Regions from separate parts of the Streptomyces sp. NPDC031111 genome, predicted to be linked through region 2. Evidence: predicted binding sites of a transcription regulator. Region 2 holds the regulator's gene; the other holds the start of a gene.

Region 1 (10,098 bases), on a different contig from region 2:
TGGAGCGGCGTGTACTCCTCGCCCGTGCTGCGGTCGATGATGACCGCGTGGCGCTGGCCGAAGGTGCCGCGCTGGGAGTCCTGGCCGGCGAGCCGGACCGGGACGCCCTCCAGCAGCAGCGAGCCGAAGGCGAGGGTCTCGCCCATGCCCCAGTCGATCGTGCCGTCCTCGACCATCGCCGCCCGGCGCTGGAGCTGCGGCAGCAGACGCGGGTGGACGGTGATGTGGTCGGGGATGTTCACCTGGGACTCGGCGATCCGCTTGACGACCTCCGTGGTCACCGCGGTGTTCACGGCGACCGGGAACTCGGCCTGCGGGTCCGGGGACTCCACCGAGGCGGGCTGCGAAGTGGCCTCGCGGACCTCCGTGAAGACCTTCTCCAGCTGGCCCTGGTAGTCCTGGAGCGCCTGCTCGGCCTCTTCCAGGGTGATGTCGCCGCGACCGATGAGGGACTCGGTGTACAGCTTGCGCACCGAGCGCTTCTTGTCGATCAGGTCGTACATCAGCGGCTGGGTGAAGGCCGGGTTGTCCGACTCGTTGTGACCGCGGCGGCGGTAGCAGATGAGGTCGATCACCACGTCCTTGTTGAACGCCTGGCGGAACTCGAAGGCCAGGCGCGCGACGCGCACGACCGCCTCCGGGTCGTCGCCGTTCACGTGGAAGATCGGGGCCTCGATCATGCGGGCCACGTCCGTCGCGTACATCGACGAGCGCGAGGACTCCGGGGCGGCGGTGAAGCCGACCTGGTTGTTGATCACGACGTGGACCGTGCCGCCGGTGCGGTAGCCGCGCAGCTGCGACATGTTCAGGGTCTCGGCCACCACGCCCTGGCCCGCGAAGGCCGCGTCGCCGTGGATCGCCACCGGCAGGACGGTGAAGTCCGTGCCGCCCTTGCCGATGATGTCCTGCTTGGCGCGGGAGACACCCTCAAGGACCGGGTCCACCGCCTCCAGGTGCGAGGGGTTGGCGACCAGGGAGACCTTGATCTGCTCGCCGTCCAGGCCGGTGAAGGTGCCCTCGGCGCCCAGGTGGTACTTCACGTCGCCGGAGCCGTGCATCGACTTCGGGTCGAGGTTGCCCTCGAACTCGCGGAAGATCTGCGCGTACGACTTGCCGACGATGTTCGCCAGCACGTTCAGCCGGCCGCGGTGGGCCATGCCGATGACGACCTCGTCCAGGCGGGACTCGGCGGCCGAGTCCAGCACCGCGTCGAGCAGCGGGATGACGGACTCGCCGCCCTCCAGCGAGAAGCGCTTCTGGCCGACGTACTTCGTCTGGAGGAAGGTCTCGAACGCCTCCGCGGCGTTCAGCCGGCGCAGGATGCGCAGCTGCTCCTCGCGCTCCGGCTTGGTGTGCGAGCGCTCGATGCGGTCCTGGATCCACTTGCGCTGCTTGGGGTCCTGGATGTGCATGAACTCGATGCCGGTGGTGCGGCAGTACGAGTCGCGCAGCACGCCGAGGATGTCGCGCAGCTTCATCAGGGACTTGCCGGCGAAGCCGCCGACGGCGAACTCGCGCTCCAGGTCCCACAGGGTGAGGCCGTGCTCGACGATGTCCAGGTCGGGGTGCTTGCGCTGGCGGTACTCCAGCGGGTCGGTGTCGGCCATGACGTGGCCGCGGACCCGGTAGGAGTGGATCAGCTCGAAGACCCGGGCGGCCTTGGTGACGTCGTCGTCGTGGGAGGCGTCGATGTCCTTGAGCCAGCGGACCGGCTCGTAGGGGATGCGCAGCGCCTCGAAGATCTCGTCGTAGAAGTTGTTCTCGCCGAGGAGGAGGTTGGCGACCGCGCGCAGGAACTCGCCGGAGGCGGCGCCCTGGATCACCCGGTGGTCGTAGGTCGACGTGAGCGTCATGACCTTCGAGATGCCGAGCTTGTTCAGGGTGTCCTGGGAGGTGCCCTGGAACTCCGCCGGGTAGTCCATGGAGCCGACGCCCATGATCACCGACTGGCCGGGCATCAGACGCGGCACGGAGTGGACGGTGCCGAGGCCGCCGGGGTTGGTCAGGGAGACCGTGACGCCGGTGAAGTCGTCCATCGTCAGCTTGTTGTCGCGGGCGCGACGGACGATGTCCTCGTAGGCCTGCCAGAACTCGAAGAAGTTCAGCGTCTCGGCCTTCTTGATGGCCGCGACGACCAGCTGGCGGTCGCCGTTGGGCTTCACCAGGTCGATGGCCAGACCGAGGTTGACGTGCTCCGGCTTCACCAGGGTGGGCTTGCCGTCCACTCGCGCGAACGAGTGGTTCATCGACGGCATCGCCTTGATCGCCTGGACCATGGCGTAGCCGATGAGGTGCGTGAAGGAGATCTTCCCGCCGCGGGCCCGCTTGAGGTGGTTGTTGATGACGATGCGGTTGTCGAACAGCAGCTTCACCGGGACCGCGCGCACGGACGTGGCCGTGGGCAGCTCCAGCGAGGCGTCCATGTTCTTCGCCACGGCGGCGGACGGGCCGCGCAGGACCACCTGCTCGGGGCCCGGCTTGGCCTCGCCGGCAGGCTCGGCCTTCGGCTTCGCGGCGGCCGGCTTGGCGGCGGGCGCCGCGGCCTTGGCCGGGGCGGGAGCCTGCGCCGGGGCCTTGGCGGCCGGCTGTGCGGCGGGCGCGGCCTCGGCGGGCCGCGCGGGCGCCGGAGCGGGCGCCGCGGGCTGGGCCGGTGCGGCCGGCTGAGGCGTACTGGTGGTTCCCGCGGCCCCCGCGGCCGCGGTACCCGCCGGGGCCGAGGTCGCAGGCGCGCCCGGCTTGTAGTCGGCGAAGAAGTCCCACCAGGCTCGGTCCACCGAGTTCGGGTCCTGGAGGTACTGCTGGTAGATCTCGTCGACGAGCCATTCGTTGGCACCGAAGGCCGCAGCGGGGTTCTTGCCCGCTTGGTCGGTGTCGGTCGAGATGCTCGAGTTACTGGGGGACTGTGGCGACACGGCGTCAACCGCCCTCTTCCGCTTCGCAAGATGATGGACAGCGGAAATAAAGGCTACGCCCCCAAGAGCGAGAAGGTCAGGCCGGGCCCGTTCATCGTCGCGTAAGTCACATCGCAGCGCGTGTTTCGGCGTGGGAAATGGCGGGAAACAACCCTGGTTTCGAATCTTCGAGCCGCTTCAGGGATCACTCGGCCGGGCCCCGACGCGCAGCTCGCGCGGGCCTCTGCCTGATCACACGTGTCCGTCAGTGCGAACACGGATGGATCTTGCCGCTCCGCTTCGAACTTTACGTCAACCTGGTACGGATGACGCTCCCGGAAGAGTGATGAGAATCCGGCAGCCCCGCTCGGATTCGGCCACTCCGATCCGGCCGCCGTGCAGATCCACGGCCCAGCGGGCGATCGCCAGCCCGAGACCGGTGCCGCCGTCGCTGCCCGGGCCGTGCGGCCGGTTGACGTTGCCCCGGTTGAACCGCTCGAAGACGCGGTGCCACTCGGCGCGCGGAATGCCGGGCCCCTCGTCCAGCACCTCCAGCTCCAGCGACTGCGGCTCGGCCCCGCGGCGCGCCCTGACCGTCACCCGGCCGTGCGGCGGGCTGTGCTTGACCGCGTTGTCGATGAGGTTGGCCATGACCTGGTGGATGCGCTCCGGGTCGGCGTGCGCCACCAGCTCCGGCGGCGACACGTCGAGGTGCAGATGGACGTCCGCGCGGGTGTGGCCGCCCGACCCGGAGGTCATGCCCGTGCGGGCCGAGGCGACCATGTTGGCCTCCTTCAGCACCCCGGAGAGATACGGCCACACCTCGAACCGCCGCTTCTTCAGCGGAACCACGCCGTTGTCCAGGCGGGAGAGGTCGAGGAGCGTCTCCACCAGGCGTCCCAGCCGCTCGGTCTGCTTCAGGGCCGTGCGCATCGTCTCGGGATCGGCCTCGGTGACGCCGTCGACGATGTTCTCCAGCACCGCGCGCAGACCCGCGATGGGCGTGCGCAGCTCGTGCGAGACGTTCGCCACCAGGTCCTTGCGCCGGCGGTCCTGGGCCTCCAGCTCGTCCGCCATGACGTTGATCGTCTGGGCCAGGTCGCCCAGCTCGTCGCGGCGGTTCTCGCGCACCCGCCGGGTGTAGTCGCCGTGCGAGATGGACCGGGCCACGGCGTTCATGTCGTCCAGCGGCGCGGTGAGCGAGTGCGCCACGAACTGCGTGATGAGCAGCGTGGCGATCATCGAGAAGACCGTGATGAAGCGCAGCTCCGTCTTGGTGTGCACGGCGATCACCGACAGTCCGGTGGTGATCAGGACCGAGACGACGACGAGCGCCCCCAGCTTGGTCTGGATCGAGAACGGGCGTACACCGCCCCAGGGCTGCTGTGCCCCGGGGCCTCTGCGTCCGGCCGGCCCGTCGCTCATGGCGTCGGCGTCTCCAGGGCGTAGCCCACGCCGTGCACGGTGCGGATGCGCTCGGCGCCGATCTTCCGGCGCAGCGCCTTGATGTGGCTGTCCACCGTGCGGGTGCCGGAGGCGTCCGCCCAGTCCCAGACCTCGGCCAGGAGCTGCTCCCGGGAGAGCACCGCGCGGGGGGTGTTCGCCAGGCAGACCAGGAGGTCGAACTCGGTGGGCGTCAGGTGGACGTCCTCGCTGCGCACCCGCACCCTGCGCTGCGCGTGGTCGATCTCCAGTTCGCCCAGGCGCAGGATGCCACTGCGCGGGGTCGTCGCCGCGAGGGCCGCCCGTTCCATGCGGCGCAGCAGCACATGCACGCGTGCCGCCAGCTCCCGCATGGAGAAAGGCTTCGTCATGTAGTCGTCGGCGCCGACGCCCAGCCCGACCAGCATGTCGGTCTCGTCGTCACGCGCGGTGAGCATCAGCACCGGGACCGGCCGCTGGGCCTGCACGCGCCGGCAGACCTCCAGGCCGTCGAAGCCCGGCAGCATGATGTCGAGGATCAGCAGGTCGGGCTGCCAGGCCTCCGCCGTGTCCACCGCGGACGGGCCGTCGCCCGCCGTTTGCACAAGAAACCCTTCGGCACGAAGGCGGGTCGCGATGGCGTCCACGATCGTCGCATCGTCCTCGACCACCAGGACCCGCCGCTGTGCGCCGGGGGTGGTCGTCGCCGTGCCGCTGTGGGAGGTGTGTGTCTGCTCCATCGCCCGCCCCTGAGGTGTGCTTTTTCCGGAATCCGTGGGGTGATCCGTCGTCTGCGCATCACTGCGATTGACGCTTGAATGATCCGCGCCAAGGCAGCAGCGTACGGGGAGTCACCGCGCCTTTGCTATCCAGGGCGGACGCCGATGTGCACGACGTCCGGAACGCCCCGGGCAACGGGGATCTCTTCGGTACGCACCCGACGGAACCCGGCATTCCGCAAGGTTCCCTCGAATTCCGGGGACGGCTTGGCGGACCACACCGCGAGTACCCCGCCGGGCCTCAACACCCTTGTGCAGGCTGCCAGTCCGGCGGGTGAGTAGAGGCTGTCATTGTCCTCGGTCACGGTCCAGTCGGGCCCGTTGTCGATGTCCAGGCAGAGCGCGTCGAACGTGTCCGATGTCTCATTGACGTAACCGACGAGGTCCGTCTCGACGATCTCCGTACGCGGGTCGGCCAGGGCCTCGGCGGAGAGCTCGGCCAGCGGTCCCTCGCGGTGCCAGCCGATGATCGCCGGCTCGCGCTCCACCACGGCGATCCGTCCCCAGGGCTGCCCGGCGGCGTGTGCGAGCGAGAAGCCCACCCCGAGGCCGCCGATCAGGACATGCGGTCCCTGCTCCGCGCGGGCGCCGAGGGCGGCCAGGGCGGCCTCGACGAGCCGCCGCTCCGAACGGCCGTCGGAGGTGTCCATCAGGAAGCAGCCGTTGGCGATGATCTGCAACAGGTCACCGTGCCTGCGCAGCACGACCTCGCCGTACGGGCCCTCGCGGCGGTCCAGGACTTCGGGGGCTTCGGGAATGTCGTACGGGGTGGACATGCGTTCATCCTGGCAGCTCCCTCGTCGCGGCGGCCGGGGCCTCCAGGGGCCCGGAGCGGTGATCGCTCAGAGCGAACGCGGCCCCGGGAACATTCGGCGGCTCACATGCATTGAGTCGGCATAGCTCAACTTGACTGCCGAAGGGGAGATCATGGCTGCTGAGTCCACACCGCTCGCCCTGCCTGTGCTGCCGCTCGACGACGAGGTCGTGCTGCCCGGGATGGTGGTTCCGCTGGACCTGAGCGATTCCGATGTGCGCGCCGCGGTGGAGGCCGCCCAGGCCGCCGCCCGCACCGCACCGGGAAAGCCGAAGGTGCTCCTGGTGCCACGCGTCGACGGGACCTACGCCGGTACCGGCGTGCTGGGCACGGTCGAGCAGGTCGGCAGGCTGGCCGACGGAGACCCGGGCGCCCTGATCCGCGGCCGCGGCCGCGTGCGCATCGGCGCCGGGACCACCGGGCCGGGCGCGGCGCTGTGGGTGGAGGGCACCCGCATCGACGAGAGCGTGCCCGACCCGCTGCCGGGACACGTGACCGAACTCGTCAAGGAGTACAAGGCGCTCGCCACCGCCTGGCTGCGCAAGCGCGGCGCCTGGCAGGTCGTGGACCGGGTCCAGGCCATCGACGACGTCTCCGCGCTCGCCGACAACTCCGGCTACTCGCCCTTCCTCACCACCGAGCAGAAGGTGGCCCTGCTGGAGACCACCGACCCGGTGGCCCGGCTGAAGCTCGCCACCCAGCAGCTGCGCGACCACCTCGCCGAGCAGGACGTCGCCGAGACCATCGCCAAGGACGTCCAGGAGGGCGTCGACAAGCAGCAGCGCGAGTTCCTGCTGCGCCGCCAGCTCGAAGCCGTCCGCAAGGAGCTGCGCGAGCTCAACGGCGAGAAGGAGGGTGAGGCGTCCGACGACTACCGCGCCCGCGTCGAGGCCGCCGACCTGCCGGAGAAGGTCCGCGAGGCCGCGCTCAAGGAGGTCGACAAGCTGGAGCGGTCCTCCGACCAGTCGCCCGAGGGCTCCTGGATCCGCACCTGGCTCGACACGGTGCTGGAGATGCCGTGGAGCGAGCGCACCGAGGACGCGTACGACATCCGGGGAGCCCAGGCCGTACTGGACGCGGAGCACTCGGGTCTGGAGGACGTGAAGGAGCGGATCACCGAGTACCTGGCGGTGCGCAAGCGGCGGAACGACCGGGGCCTCGGCGTGGTCGGCGGGCGGCGCGGCGGCGCCGTGCTGGCCCTGGTGGGTCCGCCGGGCGTGGGCAAGACGTCGCTCGGCGAGTCCGTCGCCCACGCGATGGGCCGCAAGTTCGTCCGGGTCGCCCTCGGCGGCGTCCGCGACGAGGCCGAGATCCGCGGCCACCGCCGTACGTACGTCGGTGCGCTGCCCGGCCGGATCGTGCGGGCGATCAAGGAGGCCGGTTCGATGAACCCGGTCGTCCTGCTGGACGAGATCGACAAGGTCGGCTCCGACTTCCGCGGCGACCCGGCCGCGGCCCTGCTCGAAGTCCTCGACCCGGCGCAGAACCACACCTTCCGGGACCACTACCTGGAGGTCGAGCTCGACCTGTCCGACGTCGTGTTCCTCGCGACGGCCAACGTCCTCGAAGCCATCCCGGAGGCCCTGCTCGACCGCATGGAGCTGGTCCGCCTCGACGGCTACACCGAGGACGAGAAGGTCGTCATCGCCCGCGACCACCTGCTCCCGCGCCAGCTGGAGCGGGCCGGGCTGGACAAGGACGAGGTGACGATCGACGAGGGCGCGCTGCGCAAGCTGGCCGGCGAGTACACGCGCGAGGCGGGCGTGCGCACCCTGGAGCGGTCCATCGCGCGGCTGCTGCGCAAGGTCGCGGCCCGGCACGAACTGGGCGAGCGCGAGCTGCCCTTCACCGTGACCGAGGGCGATCTGCGCGATCTGATCGGCCGGCCGCACCACGTGCCCGAGTCCGCCCAGGACCCGGCCGAGCGCCGCACCGCCGTCCCCGGTGTCGCCACCGGGCTCGCCGTGACCGGCGCCGGCGGGGACGTACTCTACGTGGAGGCGTCCCTGGCCGACCCGGAGACGGGCGCGGCGGGGCTGACCCTGACCGGCCAGCTGGGTGACGTGATGAAGGAGTCCGCGCAGATCGCGCTGAGCTTCCTGCGCAGCCACGGCGCCGAGCTGGAGCTGCCGGTGGGCGACCTGAAGGACCGGGGCGCGCACATCCACTTCCCGGCGGGCGCGGTGCCCAAGGACGGCCCGAGCGCGGGCGTCACCATGACCACCGCCCTGGCCTCGCTGCTCTCCGGCCGGCTGGTCCGTACGGACGTGGCGATGACCGGCGAGGTCTCGCTGACCGGACGGGTGCTGCCGATCGGCGGGGTGAAGCAGAAGCTGCTCGCCGCGCACCGGGCGGGGATCACCACCGTGATCATCCCCAAGCGCAACGAGCCCGACCTGGACGACGTCCCGGCGGAGGTGCTGGACAAGCTCGACGTCCACGCCGTCACCGACGTCCGCCAGGTCCTGGAGCTGGCGCTGTCGCCGGCGACGAACGGCGCGGCGCCGGAGGTTCCGGTCGCGGCGTGACGGACGCGGCCGGAAAGGGAAGGCCCGGGTCCCGTGAGGGAGGCCCGGGCCTTCACCGTGTCCGGTGGGACGGTGGGACGGTGGGACCCGGGCGGATCAGCCGAGCGCGAGGGCCCGCACCCGGTCGAGGGTGCCGTTGAAGCGGTCGTGGTCGCCGACGGTCGGACCGGTCGAGGTGTACTGCCACATCGTGTACGTGCTCCAGCCGGCGGGCAGTTCGCCCACGGTGGACGCGTACCGGGCGATCCACAGCGGAGTTGTGGAGGCGAAGCCGGCGTAGTTGCCGGTGCACTGCTTCCACCAACTGGTGGCCGTGTAGATGACGGCGTTCCGGCCGGTGCGGGCCTGGTACTGGTCCAGGAAGTCGCGGATCCAGCTCACCATCGCGCTCTGCGACTTGCCGTAGCAGTCGTCGCCGTACGGGTTCCACTCGATGTCCAGCACGCCCGGCAGGGTCCGTCCGTCGCCGGACCAGCCGCCGCCGCGGTTGACGAAGTAGTCGGCCTGGGCGGAGCCGCTCGACGTGTCGGGCGTGCCGAAGTGGTAGGCGCCGCGGACCATGCCGACGTCGTACGAGCCGTCGTACTGCTGCGCGTGGTACGGGTTGGTGTAGTACGTCCCCTCCGTGGCCTTGGCGTAGGCCCATCTGACCCCGCTGTTCCACAGGGTCTGCCAGGCGACGTCGCCCTGGTGACTGGAGACGTCCACCCCCTCCGTCTGGGTGGCGCGGGTGGTGGGGCGGCCGCCGCTGCCGTCATGGGCGACCACGCCCATGCCCATGTGGGCGGAGCCGCGCGGGGGAACGGTGGGGGCGGACTCGCCGGCCACGGCCGCGGGAGGGAGGGAGAGGACCGCGAGCAGGACCGCTCCGGCGGTCGCGAGCGCGCGTATACGGGTGAGGCCGGATCTGTGCACAGGCATGACGCATCTCCGAAAGGTCGGTGGGGGCGAACCCGGAATGTGACCCACATCGCATGTAGTGGGCATGCCACGTAATCGCCTGGTAAGGAAACTGCGCACGTGGACCACGACGGTGCGGAAACGTCCGCGCACTGCCGTTGGTCTACGCCTGCGAAATACTGGTGGAGCTGCGGCGACGTCGCCACTTGGCGGGAAACTTTCAGAACCGGAAAACCGAAGCAGGGGCAGACGTGCACGAAGACGGAAACGACGGCGGCGGGCGCACCGCCTCCCCGGAGCCCGCGCCGGGTGTGGACCAGCCCGGATTCCTCGCGCTGGAGCGCGAGTTGACGGTGCTGCTGCGGCGCGCCCGGGCCAGCCAGGGGGAGATGGCCCGCGCGGTCCATCCCGACCTGGAACCGTCCGCGTACGGGCTGCTGGTCCGTCTGGATGAGTGCGGCGGACAGCGGGCCACCGAGCTCGCCGCCTACATCGGGGTCGGCAAGGCGACGATGTCGCGGCAGTTGCGCGCGCTGGAGGAGCTCGGGCTCGTCGCCCGCGAGCCGGACCCGGCCGACGGCCGCGCCTGGCTGATCGCCCTCACACAGGAGGGACACGAACGGGTGAGCAGGGTCCGCGAGGCCCGCCGGGCGCGCTACGCCGGCCGGCTGGCCGACTGGGACCCGGCCGAGGTCACGGAACTCGCCCGACTGCTGAACCAGCTGAACCGGGGGATGGAGAAGTGACGGACCGCCACCGGCTCC
Region 2 (10,098 bases):
CAGCGGCAGCCGGGCCCAGCTCGGCTACCTCATCGCGGAGTCGGGGATCCTCAACCAGGAGGGAACACAGAAGTGACCCCGGTGGCGCACGCGGAGCACGGGGCGGAGGAGCTCTGCTCCACGGGTGCCGCCCTGTACGAACGCGCCCTGCGCGAGGGACGGGTGACCGCCCGTGAGGCGCAGGCCGTACCCTGCCTCGTCGACCTGGGCCTGCTGCACCCCGCCGTCGACGACCCGGAGCGGTGGGAGCCCGTCACCCCCGTCGTGTCCCTCCAGCGGCTGCTGCGGCGCTCCGCGGAACGCATCGCGGAGGACCGGCGGCGCGAGGAACGGCTCGCCGAGACCATCGCCTCCTTCCTGCGGGCCGACCGGCCCCACACGGTGGCCGAGGAGACGCCGGTACTGAGGCTGCTCAGCGGCAAGGGACGCATCGTCCAGGCCATCGCCGAGGCGCTGGCCGGGGCCACGGACCGGCTCCTGGCCATCCACCCGCGCAGCGGCCACGTCGGACCGCCCACCGAGGCGTACCAGCTCGCCCTGGAGCGGGACCAGGCGTTCCTCGACCGCGGCGGCCGGATCCGCACCCTCTACCCGCACACGCTGCGGCACGCCCCCACCGTGCTCGCCCGCTACGAACGCCTGTCCGGCGACGTCGAGGCCCGCACCCTGGACGAGGTGACCGAACGTCTCATCCTCGTGGACCGCACGGTCGCCTTCATCCCCGCCAACAGCGACCGCAGCCTGGCCCTGGAGGTCCGCCACCCGGCCCTGGTGGAGTACCTGGGCACGGTCTTCGACCGCCTCTGGCGGCTCGCCACCCCCATGCACCCCCGGGCGGCCCGGCTGCCGTCACCGGACGGCATCAGCCCCCGCCAGCACGCCATCGCGAGCCTCCTCGTCGAGGGCCACACCGACGCCGTGATCGCCGACCGCCTCGGCATGAACATCCGCACCGCCCGCGAACACATCGCCAAGCTCGCGGCGGCCCTGGGCAGCGGCAGCCGGGCTCAGCTCGGGTACCTCATCGCCCGCTCGGGGATCCTCGACCGGGAAGAGTGACCGCCGGGCTCCGCGGCCCGTCCAGGCCGGCCTGCGCGATCCGCACGCCCAGCTGGGTGCGGCTGGCCGCGCCCAACGTCTCCGACAGCCGGGCGATATGGGCCCGGCAGGTACGCACGCTGATGCCCAGCCGCTCCGCGATCACCGCGTCCTGATGGCCCTCCGCCAGCAGCGCCGCGATGGACACCTCGCGGTGCGAGATGCCCTCGATGCCGGTGTCGGGCAGCGGGGCGGTCAACGGGATGGCGAGCCGCCACAGACGCTCGAAGACCGTGCCCAGGTACTCCACCAGCGCCGGGTGCCGCAGCTCCAGCGCCATGGTGCGCTCGGCGTTGGCGGGAATGAACGCCACCGTGCGGTCGAACAGGATCAGCCGCTCGACCACCTCGTCCAGCGTGCGCGCCTCCACCGCGTCGCCCATCAGCTCCAGATAGGTGAGCAGCCCGTGCCCGTGCCGGGCCACGTGCGTGTAGAGGTCCCGCATCCGCACCCCGCGGCCGCGCAGCGCCATCGCCCGGTGCAGGCCCTCCGACAGCTCCGCCTCGCGCCGGATGCCACCCGGCTGGACCGTGAGCACCTCGGTGGTGCAGGCCTGCGTCGCCTCGTCCATCGCCGCCTGGATCCGGGCCAGCCCGTCCAGCACCCGGATCGCCGGGCCCTCCGCCACCGACAACGGGGCGGGCAGGTGACGGCCGAGACCGGCGTACCACTCGAAGGCGGTGACGGCCGAGCCGACCCGGCGCTGGCTCGCGCTGATCTCGTCGTACATCCCGCGCAGCAGCCGGGTCATGACCTCCTGCGGGGCGGTGGGCACCAGCCAGTCCATGTCGTCCGGGTCCGGGTGCAGCAGGGCCAGCTCCAGCAGGCAGGGCACCGGCTCCGCGTCCCGGCGCGGCAGCCGTCCGCGCCGTACGGCCCGGGAATACACGCGATCCCCGGCCTCGCACAGTCGGTCAGCACCGTGTGGATGCTCGTCCGTCCCGTGCCCGGCCATCGCCCATCCCACCCCCGGTTCAGCCACTTTCCGCAGCGCAACTATGCGCGGCCGGAACCGGCTGTGCAACACGACCGGCCACCGCGCCGGGCAGCGGGCCGGTGCGGTGGCCGAATATCGACGGTGCGGTTACTTCAGCTTGATCGCCGCGCAGGCCGACTTGTACTCGCCGGTGCAGATGTCCGACACCTCGTAGATCTCGTCGGCGATGACGGTGTCCTCGATGTTCTCCTTCGTCAGCGCGACCACGGGGACGAGCTGCGCCGGGATGTCCTTGTCGGTGGGGCTGTCCACCCGGTCGCGGGTCAGCGCGTCGAACTGGATGTCCCGGCCCTGGACCTTCGCCACGGCCATCTCCGCCGCGCTCTCGGCCTCCTCCGGGTAGGACTTGTACACGCTCATGTACTGCTCGCCGGAGATGATGCGCTGCACCGCCGCGAGCTCGGCGTCCTGGCCGGTGATCGGGGGCAGCTCGGTCACGCCGGCGTCCCGCAGGGCCTTGACGATGCCGCCCGCCATGCCGTCGTTCGCGGAGTAGACCGCCTCGATGTTCTCCGCGCCGATCGCGTTGATCGCCTCGGTCATGTTGGCCTGGGCGTTCTCCGGCTTCCAGTCCTTGGTGTCGTAGGACTTGGAGATCGTCACCTTGCCCTTGAGCTCGGAGAGCGCGCCCGCCTTGAACTGCTTGGCGTTGGGGTCGGTGGACGAGCCGTTCATCATCACGATCTTGTCGGTGATGCTGAGGTCGTCGCCCAGGGACTCCAGCAGGGACCGGCCCTGCACCTCACCGACCAGCTCGTTGTCGAAGGAGATGTACGCGTCGATCGGGCCCTCGGCCAGCCGGTCGTAGGCGATGACCGGGATGCCCGCGTCCTTGGCCTTCTTCACACCGTCCGCGATGGCTTTCGAGTCGACCGCGTCCAGCACGATGACGTCGACCTTCTCGTCGATCATCCGCTGGAGCTGGGTGGCCTGCTTGTCGGCGTCCGCCTCGGCGTTGGCGTACTCGACCTTGCCCTTCTTGTTGGTGAGCGACTCCACCTTCGTCTTGAAGATGGGGTAGTCGAACTGCTCGTACCGCGTGTTGGCCTTCTCCGGGAGCAGCAGCCCGACGGTGATGTCGTCCCCCTTGGTCGGGCTCGCGTCGTCGCTGCTCCCCGTCGCGTTGAGCACGCCGCAGCCGGCGAGCATGACGGACATGGAGGTGGCGGCCACTGATATGGCGATACGACGCATGCGAGGGCTCACTTCAGGTGCGTTTTGGACGTGGGCACAGCTTTGCGGCCCATGTGACTGAAAAGCCAACGCTTCAGCCCCCGTCGGCGTCAAGGGCAGCCACTTAACGAGATGGACACAGCACGGTGCGCTGAACTCGTGAGAGACCTGCGGACGCTCGGCGAGGATCATCGGGACACGCAGGCATACGATAGTCACAGACATGGCCGTGGATAAGGCGAGAGGCCCGGAGGTTCGGTGAACCTCCGGGCCTCTCGCCCCACTTCACGTCCCGCGGTCAGTCCGACTGCTGCCGCTTGGGCCGCCACACCACCAGCGCGCTGGTCTGCTGCACCTCCTGGTACGGCACCAGGTCACGGCGGTACGAGGCGTGCACCGCGGCCTCGCGCTGACGCATCGTCGCCGCCGCCCCGTCGAGGGCGTCCTCCAGCTCGGCCACCCGGGCCTGGAGGGCGGCGACCTGGTTCTCCAGTTCGATGATGCGCTTGATCCCGGCCAGGTTGATGCCCTCGTCCTGCGACAACTGCTGCACCTGACGGAGCAGTTCGATGTCACGGGCCGAGTAGCGACGACCCCGGCCGGCCGTGCGGTCCGGCGACACAAGACCCAGCCGGTCGTACTGACGCAGTGTCTGCGGGTGCAGGCCGGAGAGCTGGGCCGCCACCGAAATGACGTAGACCGGGGTGTCCTGAGTCAGTTCGTACGGATTGCGTCGACGGCCGTCCATGCAGATCAAGCTCCCTTCGCGGCCTGGAACAGCTCCGCCCGCGGATCCTCGTCCGCGGTCGCCTCGCGATACGCCTCCAGCGCGTCACGAGCCTTCCCCGACAGGTCCTTGGGAACACTCACCTCCACGGTGACCAGCAGATCACCGCGCGTGCCGTCCTTGCGGACCGCGCCCTTGCCCCGGGCCCGCATGGTGCGGCCGTTGGGCGTGCCCGGCGGCAGCTTCAGCGTGACCGGCGGACCTCCCAGCGTCGGGACCCGGACCTCGCCGCCGAGGGCGGCCTCGGCATACGTCACCGGGACCGTGACGGTGAGGTTGTCGTCCTTGCGGCCGAACACCGGGTGACTGCCGACGTGCACGACGACGTACAGATCACCGGCGGGACCGCCGCGCTCGCCCGGCGCGCCCTTGCCGCGCAGCCGGATCCGCTGGCCGTCGCCGACGCCCGCGGGGATGCGCACCTGCATGGTCCGCGACGACTTGGCCCGGCCGCTGCCCTTGCAGATCTCGCAGGGCTCCTCCGCGATCAGACCGCGGCCCTTGCAGTCGGGGCAGGGGTCGGTGAGCGAGAACCCGCCACCGGAGCCCCGCGCCACCTGCCCGGTGCCGACGCAGGTCGGGCACACGCGCGGTGTGCCGTTCTTGTCGCCGGTGCCCGAACAGGCCTTGCAGGGCGCCTGCGACGACATCCGCAGCGGAACCGTCGCGCCCTCGATCGCCTCGGTGAAGCTGAGCGTCACCTCGGACTCGATGTCCTGACCGCGCCGGGGCTGGGTGCGCGTCGTACCCGTGCCGCCCCGGTTGAACAGGCCCCCGAAGACGTCACCGAGGCCGCCGCCGAAGCCGCCGCCCGCTCCCTGGCCGCCGGGCTGACCCCCGAAGAGGTCACCCAGGTCGAAGTTGAAGGAGCCGCCGCCCGCGCCCGGCCCCGGACGGAACCCGCCGTTGCCGAAGAGCGCGCGCGCCTCGTCGTACTCCTTGCGCTTCTTGGGGTCGCCGAGGATGTCGTTCGCCTCGGAGATCTCCTTGAACCGCTCCTCCGCCTTGGCGTTGCCCTTGTTGGCGTCCGGGTGGAACTCGCGGGCGAGCTTCCGGTACGCCTTCTTGATCTCGGCCTCGGTGGCGTCCTTGGGGACGCCGAGGACCTTGTAGTAGTCCTTCTCGATGAAGTCCTTGGTGCTCATCCCCGACGTCCCTCCTTCCCTGCGTCAGCTATCGCGTCAGCCCTCCTCCGGGCCACCGCTCTCCTTGTTCTCCGACGGATCGGTCCCCGCCTCGGTGCTCTCCTCGGCCGGCTTGACCGTCTGCGCGCCCGGCTGGGGCTCGGCGACCGCCACCCGCGCGGGGCGGATGGTGCGCTCGCCGATGCGATACCCCGGCTGGAGAATCGCCACGCACGTCGTCTCCGTGACGTCCGGCGCGTAACTGTGCATCAGCGCCTCGTGGATCGTCGGGTCGAAGGGCTCGCCCTCCTTGCCGAACTGCTGGAGGCCCATCTTGGCGATGACCGTCTCCAGCGACTCCGCGACGGACTTGAAGCCGCCGACCAGCTCGCCGTGTTCCCGCGCGCGGCCGACGTCGTCGAGCACCGGGAGCAGCTCGCTCAGGAGGTTCGCCACGGCGATCTCCTTCACCGCGATCCGGTCGCGTTCGACCCGGCGCCGGTAGTTCTGGAACTCGGCCTGGAGGCGCTGGAGATCCGCCGTGCGCTCGCTGAGCGCCGTACGGGTCTGGTCCAACTGGGCCACCAGGGCCGCGTCCTGGCCCGTGTCCCCGGCCGGGGCCGCCCCCTCCTCCGCGGAGGGGGAGGCGGCCTTCGGCTCGGCTTCGTCGGAGGGGACGTCGGGCTGCTGCGACTGTTCGTCGAAGCCCGGGGTCTCCTCGGTCACGCCGCACCGTCCTTGCGGTCCTCGTCGACGATCTCGGCGTCGACGACGTCGTCGTCGGCCTTGGCCTCACCGGCACCGGCGGACGCGCCGCCCGCCGCCTGCCCGGCCTGGGCGTCGGCGTACATGGCCTGACCCAGCTTCTGGGAGACGGCCGCGACCTTCTCCGTGGCGGTGCGGATCTCGGCGGTGTCCTCGCCCTTGAGCTTCTCCTTCAGCTCGGCGACGGCGGTCTCGACCTCGGTCTTGACGTCACCGGGGACCTTGTCCGCGTTGTCGGCGAGGAACTTCTCGGTCTGGTAGACGAGCTGCTCGCCCTGGTTGCGGGACTCGGCGGCCTCGCGGCGGGCGTGGTCCTCCTCCGCGTACTTCTCGGCCTCCTGGCGCATCCGGTCGACCTCGTCCTTCGGGAGCGACGAACCGCCGGTGACGGTCATCTTCTGCTCCTTGCCGGTGCCGAGGTCCTTCGCCGTGACGTGCATGATGCCGTTGGCGTCGATGTCGAAGGAGACCTCGATCTGCGGGACGCCGCGCGGCGCCGGGGGCAGACCGGTCAGCTCGAACATGCCGAGCTTCTTGTTGTACGCGGCGATCTCGCGCTCGCCCTGGTAGACCTGGATCTGCACCGACGGCTGGTTGTCCTCGGCCGTGGTGAAGATCTCGGAGCGCTTCGTCGGGATCGTGGTGTTGCGCTCGATCAGCTTGGTCATGATGCCGCCCTTGGTCTCGATGCCGAGGGACAGCGGGGTGACGTCGAGCAGCAGGACGTCCTTGACCTCGCCCTTGAGGACACCGGCCTGGAGCGAGGCGCCGATGGCGACGACCTCGTCCGGGTTCACACCCTTGTTGGCCTCCTTGCCGCCGGTCAGCTCCTTGACGAGCTCGGCGACGGCGGGCATGCGGGTGGAGCCGCCGACGAGGACGACGTGGTCGATCTCGCTCAGCTGGATGCCGGCGTCCTTGACGACGTTGTGGAACGGCGTCTTGCAGCGCTCGAGCAGGTCCGCGGTCAGCTGCTGGAACTGGGCGCGGGTCAGCTTCTCGTCGAGGTGCAGGGGGCCCTCGGCGGACGCGGTGATGTAGGGGAGGTTGATCGAGGTCTCGGTGGACGAGGACAGCTCGATCTTCGCCTTCTCGGCGGCCTCGCGCAGACGCTGGAGCGCCATCTTGTCCTTGGACAGGTCCACACCGTGCCCGGACTGGAACTGCTTGACCAGGTAGTCGACGACGCGCTGGTCCCAGTCGTCACCACCGAGGTGGTTGTCACCGTTGGTGGCCTTCACCTCGACGACACCGTCGCCGATCTCCAGGAGGGAGACATCGAAGGTACCGCCACCGAGGTCGAAGACGAGGATGGTCTGGTCGTCCTTGTCGAGGCCGTACGCCAGGGCGGCGGCCGTCGGCTCGTTGACGATGCGCAGCACGTTCAGACCGGCGATCTCGCCGGCCTCCTTGGTCGCCTGGCGCTCGGCGTCGTTGAAGTACGCCGGGACGGTGATGACCGCGTCCGTCACCTTCTCGCCCAGGTACGACTCGGCGTCGCGCTTCAGCTTCTGCAGCACGAAGGCGCTGATCTGCTGCGGGTTGAAGGGCTTCCCGTCGAGCTCGATCTTCCAGTCGGTGCCCATGTGACGCTTGACCGACCGGATGGTCCTGTCGACGTTGGTCACGGCCTGGCGCTTGGCCACCTCACCGACCAGCACCTCACCGTTCTTGGCGAAGGCGACGACGGAAGGCGTGGTCCTGGCGCCCTCGGCGTTGGTGATGACGGTGGGCTCGCCGCCCTCCAGAACGCTGACGACGGAGTTAGTCGTGCCCAGGTCGATGCCGACCGCACGTGCCATTTCGATTCCTCCAGCTGACTTGAGTGGAACGGACTCAAGCATGCATGACACCCGGGCCAGGGTCAACAGAGCTGAGTCGAGCAGACTCAACTCTTATCCGCTCCTTACACGCAACCGCTCGCTGACCTGCACGGACGTCTCCGCAGAGCGTTGACGGGGACGGAAGACGGGGGTGACGGGAAGGCGCACGAGCGCGAGGACGACGACCACGGCGACCGCCGCCACCCACAGCGCCGCACCCCCGGACACCCGTCCGGTGTGCGCGCCCACCCCCACCAGCACCCCGCCCAGCGCGCCGATGCCGAGCAGAACGGCCACCGCGCGGGGGGCGAGTCCGAGCCGCCGCAGCCGGTGCCCGAGATGGTCCGGCCGGCCGCGCGTCAGCGGCCACCGGGACAGCCGCCGCCCGAGCACCACCAGTACGGCGTCGGCGCACACCACGGCGGTCAGTGCGAACAACACCCCGGCGCCGGCCCCGATTCCCTGCCCGGCCCGTACGAACACCGCCGAGGAGGCCAGCACGAACCCCGTGAACAGCGACCCGCCCGCACCCAGGCCGACCCGGGCGGGATGCCAGTTGTGCAGCAGGAACCCGGCGAGCGCGGCGGCCAGGACGGTCAGCAGTACGGCGATCCCGTCCATCAGCTCGGCCGCAGCGCAGGCCGCCACGCCGAACGCCGTCACCGCCCCCACACCACCGGCCAGCCCGTCGGCGTGGTCGAGCCCCCGGAAGGCGGCGGTGACCAGGACGACCCACCCGACGGCGCACACGCCCGCCGGGACCCCGGTCTCCGCGTACGGCACGACGAGCGCCGCCGCCACGGCCGTACCGGTGAGCGGGATCCACCACCGCAGCCGCCACACGTCGGCGGCCAGTCCGAGCACGCCGACCCAGGCGGCGGCGACCAGCAGCCGCCCGACCCCGGTGCCGAGCGGGGCGAGTCCCGCCCGGTCGCCGAGCCCCGCCACCAGCCCGGTCGTGAGCACGACGGCCGTTCCCCCGGACAGCGGCAGCGCCCACCGCCGTCTGCGGTCCAGGATTCCGAGGCGCAGGGCGGGGACCCGGAGCAGCCCCGCGAGCAGGGCGGAGAGCAGCAGGGCGGTGGCGGTGGCGGCGATCCCGTAGAGCACGGATATAAGTTAGGGGCGTATGGACCGATTTGGCGCGAATAACACGATCTGATGTCCGGCACCACCCGAGGGGCTGCTCAGGCAACCCTCAGCGATCCAGATCACCCCATGCCCGGCTACAGTGCGGCCGGGGATGGGGGTAGTCTCGAACGGACTGCATAAGTTACCGCTTAGTAATTTCGGGGAAGCCGTAGTGGAGCCCCCGACGAAACCCCTCGCAGGCCCGAGGAGCCCCCATGCAACTCGCCGCGATCATCGTGTCGCTGGTCCTGACCGTGGTCGGCGTTGCGCTGCTCGCACGCGCGATCGGCCAGTTCGTCCGGTACTTCAAGCTGGGCCAGCCGGTACCGGCCGGTGCCCGGACCGACAACCCCTACCAGCGCAGTGTGACCCTGGTCCGGGAGTTCCTCGGCCACACCCGCATGAACCGCTGGGGCATCGTCGGCGTCGCCCACTGGTTCGTGGCGGTCGGCTTCCTGACGCTGCCGCCGACCCTCGCCCAGGCGTTCGGCCAGCTCTTCGAGGCCGACTGGGTGCTGCCGGTCATCGGCGGCTTCCTGCCGTTCGAGCTGTACATCGAGTTCATCGGTGTGATGACCGTCCTCGGCATCGCCGTGCTCATCGTCATCCGGCTGCTCAGCCTGCCGTCGCGGCCGGGCCGCAAGTCCCGCTTCGCGGGCTCCAAGGCCGGCCAGGCGTACTTCGTCGAGTACGTCATCCTCACCATCGGCCTGGCCATCTACGTCCTGCGCGGCCTCGAGGGCGCGCTGCACCACGTGGACTCCTACGAGGCGTCGTACTTCGCCTCGTACCCGTTGGTCCTCGCCTTCGACGGCCTGTCGGTCACCACCCTCCAGAACCTGGTCTACCTGGTCGCCATGATCAAGATCGGGACCTCGTTCATCTGGATGATCGTGGTCTCGCTCAACACCAACATGGGTGTGGCCTGGCACCGCTTCCTCGCCTTCCCGAACATCTGGTTCAAGCGCGAGGCCACCGGCGGGACCGCCCTCGGCGCGCTCCAGCCGATGACGTCCGGCGGCAAGCCGATCGACTTCACCGACCCCGGTGACGACGACGTCTTCGGCGTCTCCCAGGTCGAGCAGTTCTCCTGGAAGGGCCTGCTGGACTTCTCCACCTGCACCGAGTGCGGCCGCTGCCAGTCGCAGTGCCCCGCCTGGAACACGGGCAAGCCCCTCTCCCCCAAGCTCCTGATCATGT

Evidence for each region. The regulator HspR, encoded in region 2, represses chaperone genes until heat shock. The targets are predictions, from matches to a motif close to TTGAGNNNNNNNNNCTCAA.
Region 1: a site for HspR is predicted at 5,979-5,997, ahead of lon (endopeptidase La). Genes of this name have one in related genera too.

The regions. Positions count from the first base shown of each region.
Region 1 covers NZ_JBVIGS010000007.1:288,899-298,996, reverse strand. The annotation lists gene ACZ470_RS17285 (multifunctional oxoglutarate decarboxylase/oxoglutarate dehydrogenase thiamine pyrophosphate-binding subunit/dihydrolipoyllysine-residue succinyltransferase subunit) at 1-2,912, opposite strand, end outside; gene ACZ470_RS17280 (sensor histidine kinase) at 3,204-4,316, opposite strand; gene ACZ470_RS17275 (response regulator transcription factor) at 4,313-5,053, opposite strand; gene ACZ470_RS17270 (spermidine synthase family protein) at 5,179-5,868, opposite strand; gene lon (endopeptidase La) at 6,020-8,434, shown strand; gene ACZ470_RS17260 (lysozyme) at 8,531-9,355, opposite strand; gene ACZ470_RS17255 (MarR family winged helix-turn-helix transcriptional regulator) at 9,586-10,080, shown strand.
Region 2 covers NZ_JBVIGS010000004.1:292,814-302,911, reverse strand. The annotation lists gene ACZ470_RS11725 (helix-turn-helix transcriptional regulator) at 1-76, shown strand, start outside; gene ACZ470_RS11720 (helix-turn-helix transcriptional regulator) at 73-1,059, shown strand; gene ACZ470_RS11715 (helix-turn-helix transcriptional regulator) at 1,022-2,053, opposite strand; gene ACZ470_RS11710 (sugar ABC transporter substrate-binding protein) at 2,183-3,289, opposite strand; gene ACZ470_RS11705 (heat shock protein transcriptional repressor HspR) at 3,567-4,016, opposite strand; gene dnaJ (molecular chaperone DnaJ) at 4,022-5,200, opposite strand; gene grpE (nucleotide exchange factor GrpE) at 5,237-5,905, opposite strand; gene dnaK (molecular chaperone DnaK) at 5,902-7,746, opposite strand; gene ACZ470_RS11685 (MraY family glycosyltransferase) at 7,840-8,877, opposite strand; gene ACZ470_RS11680 ((Fe-S)-binding protein) at 9,114-10,098, shown strand, end outside.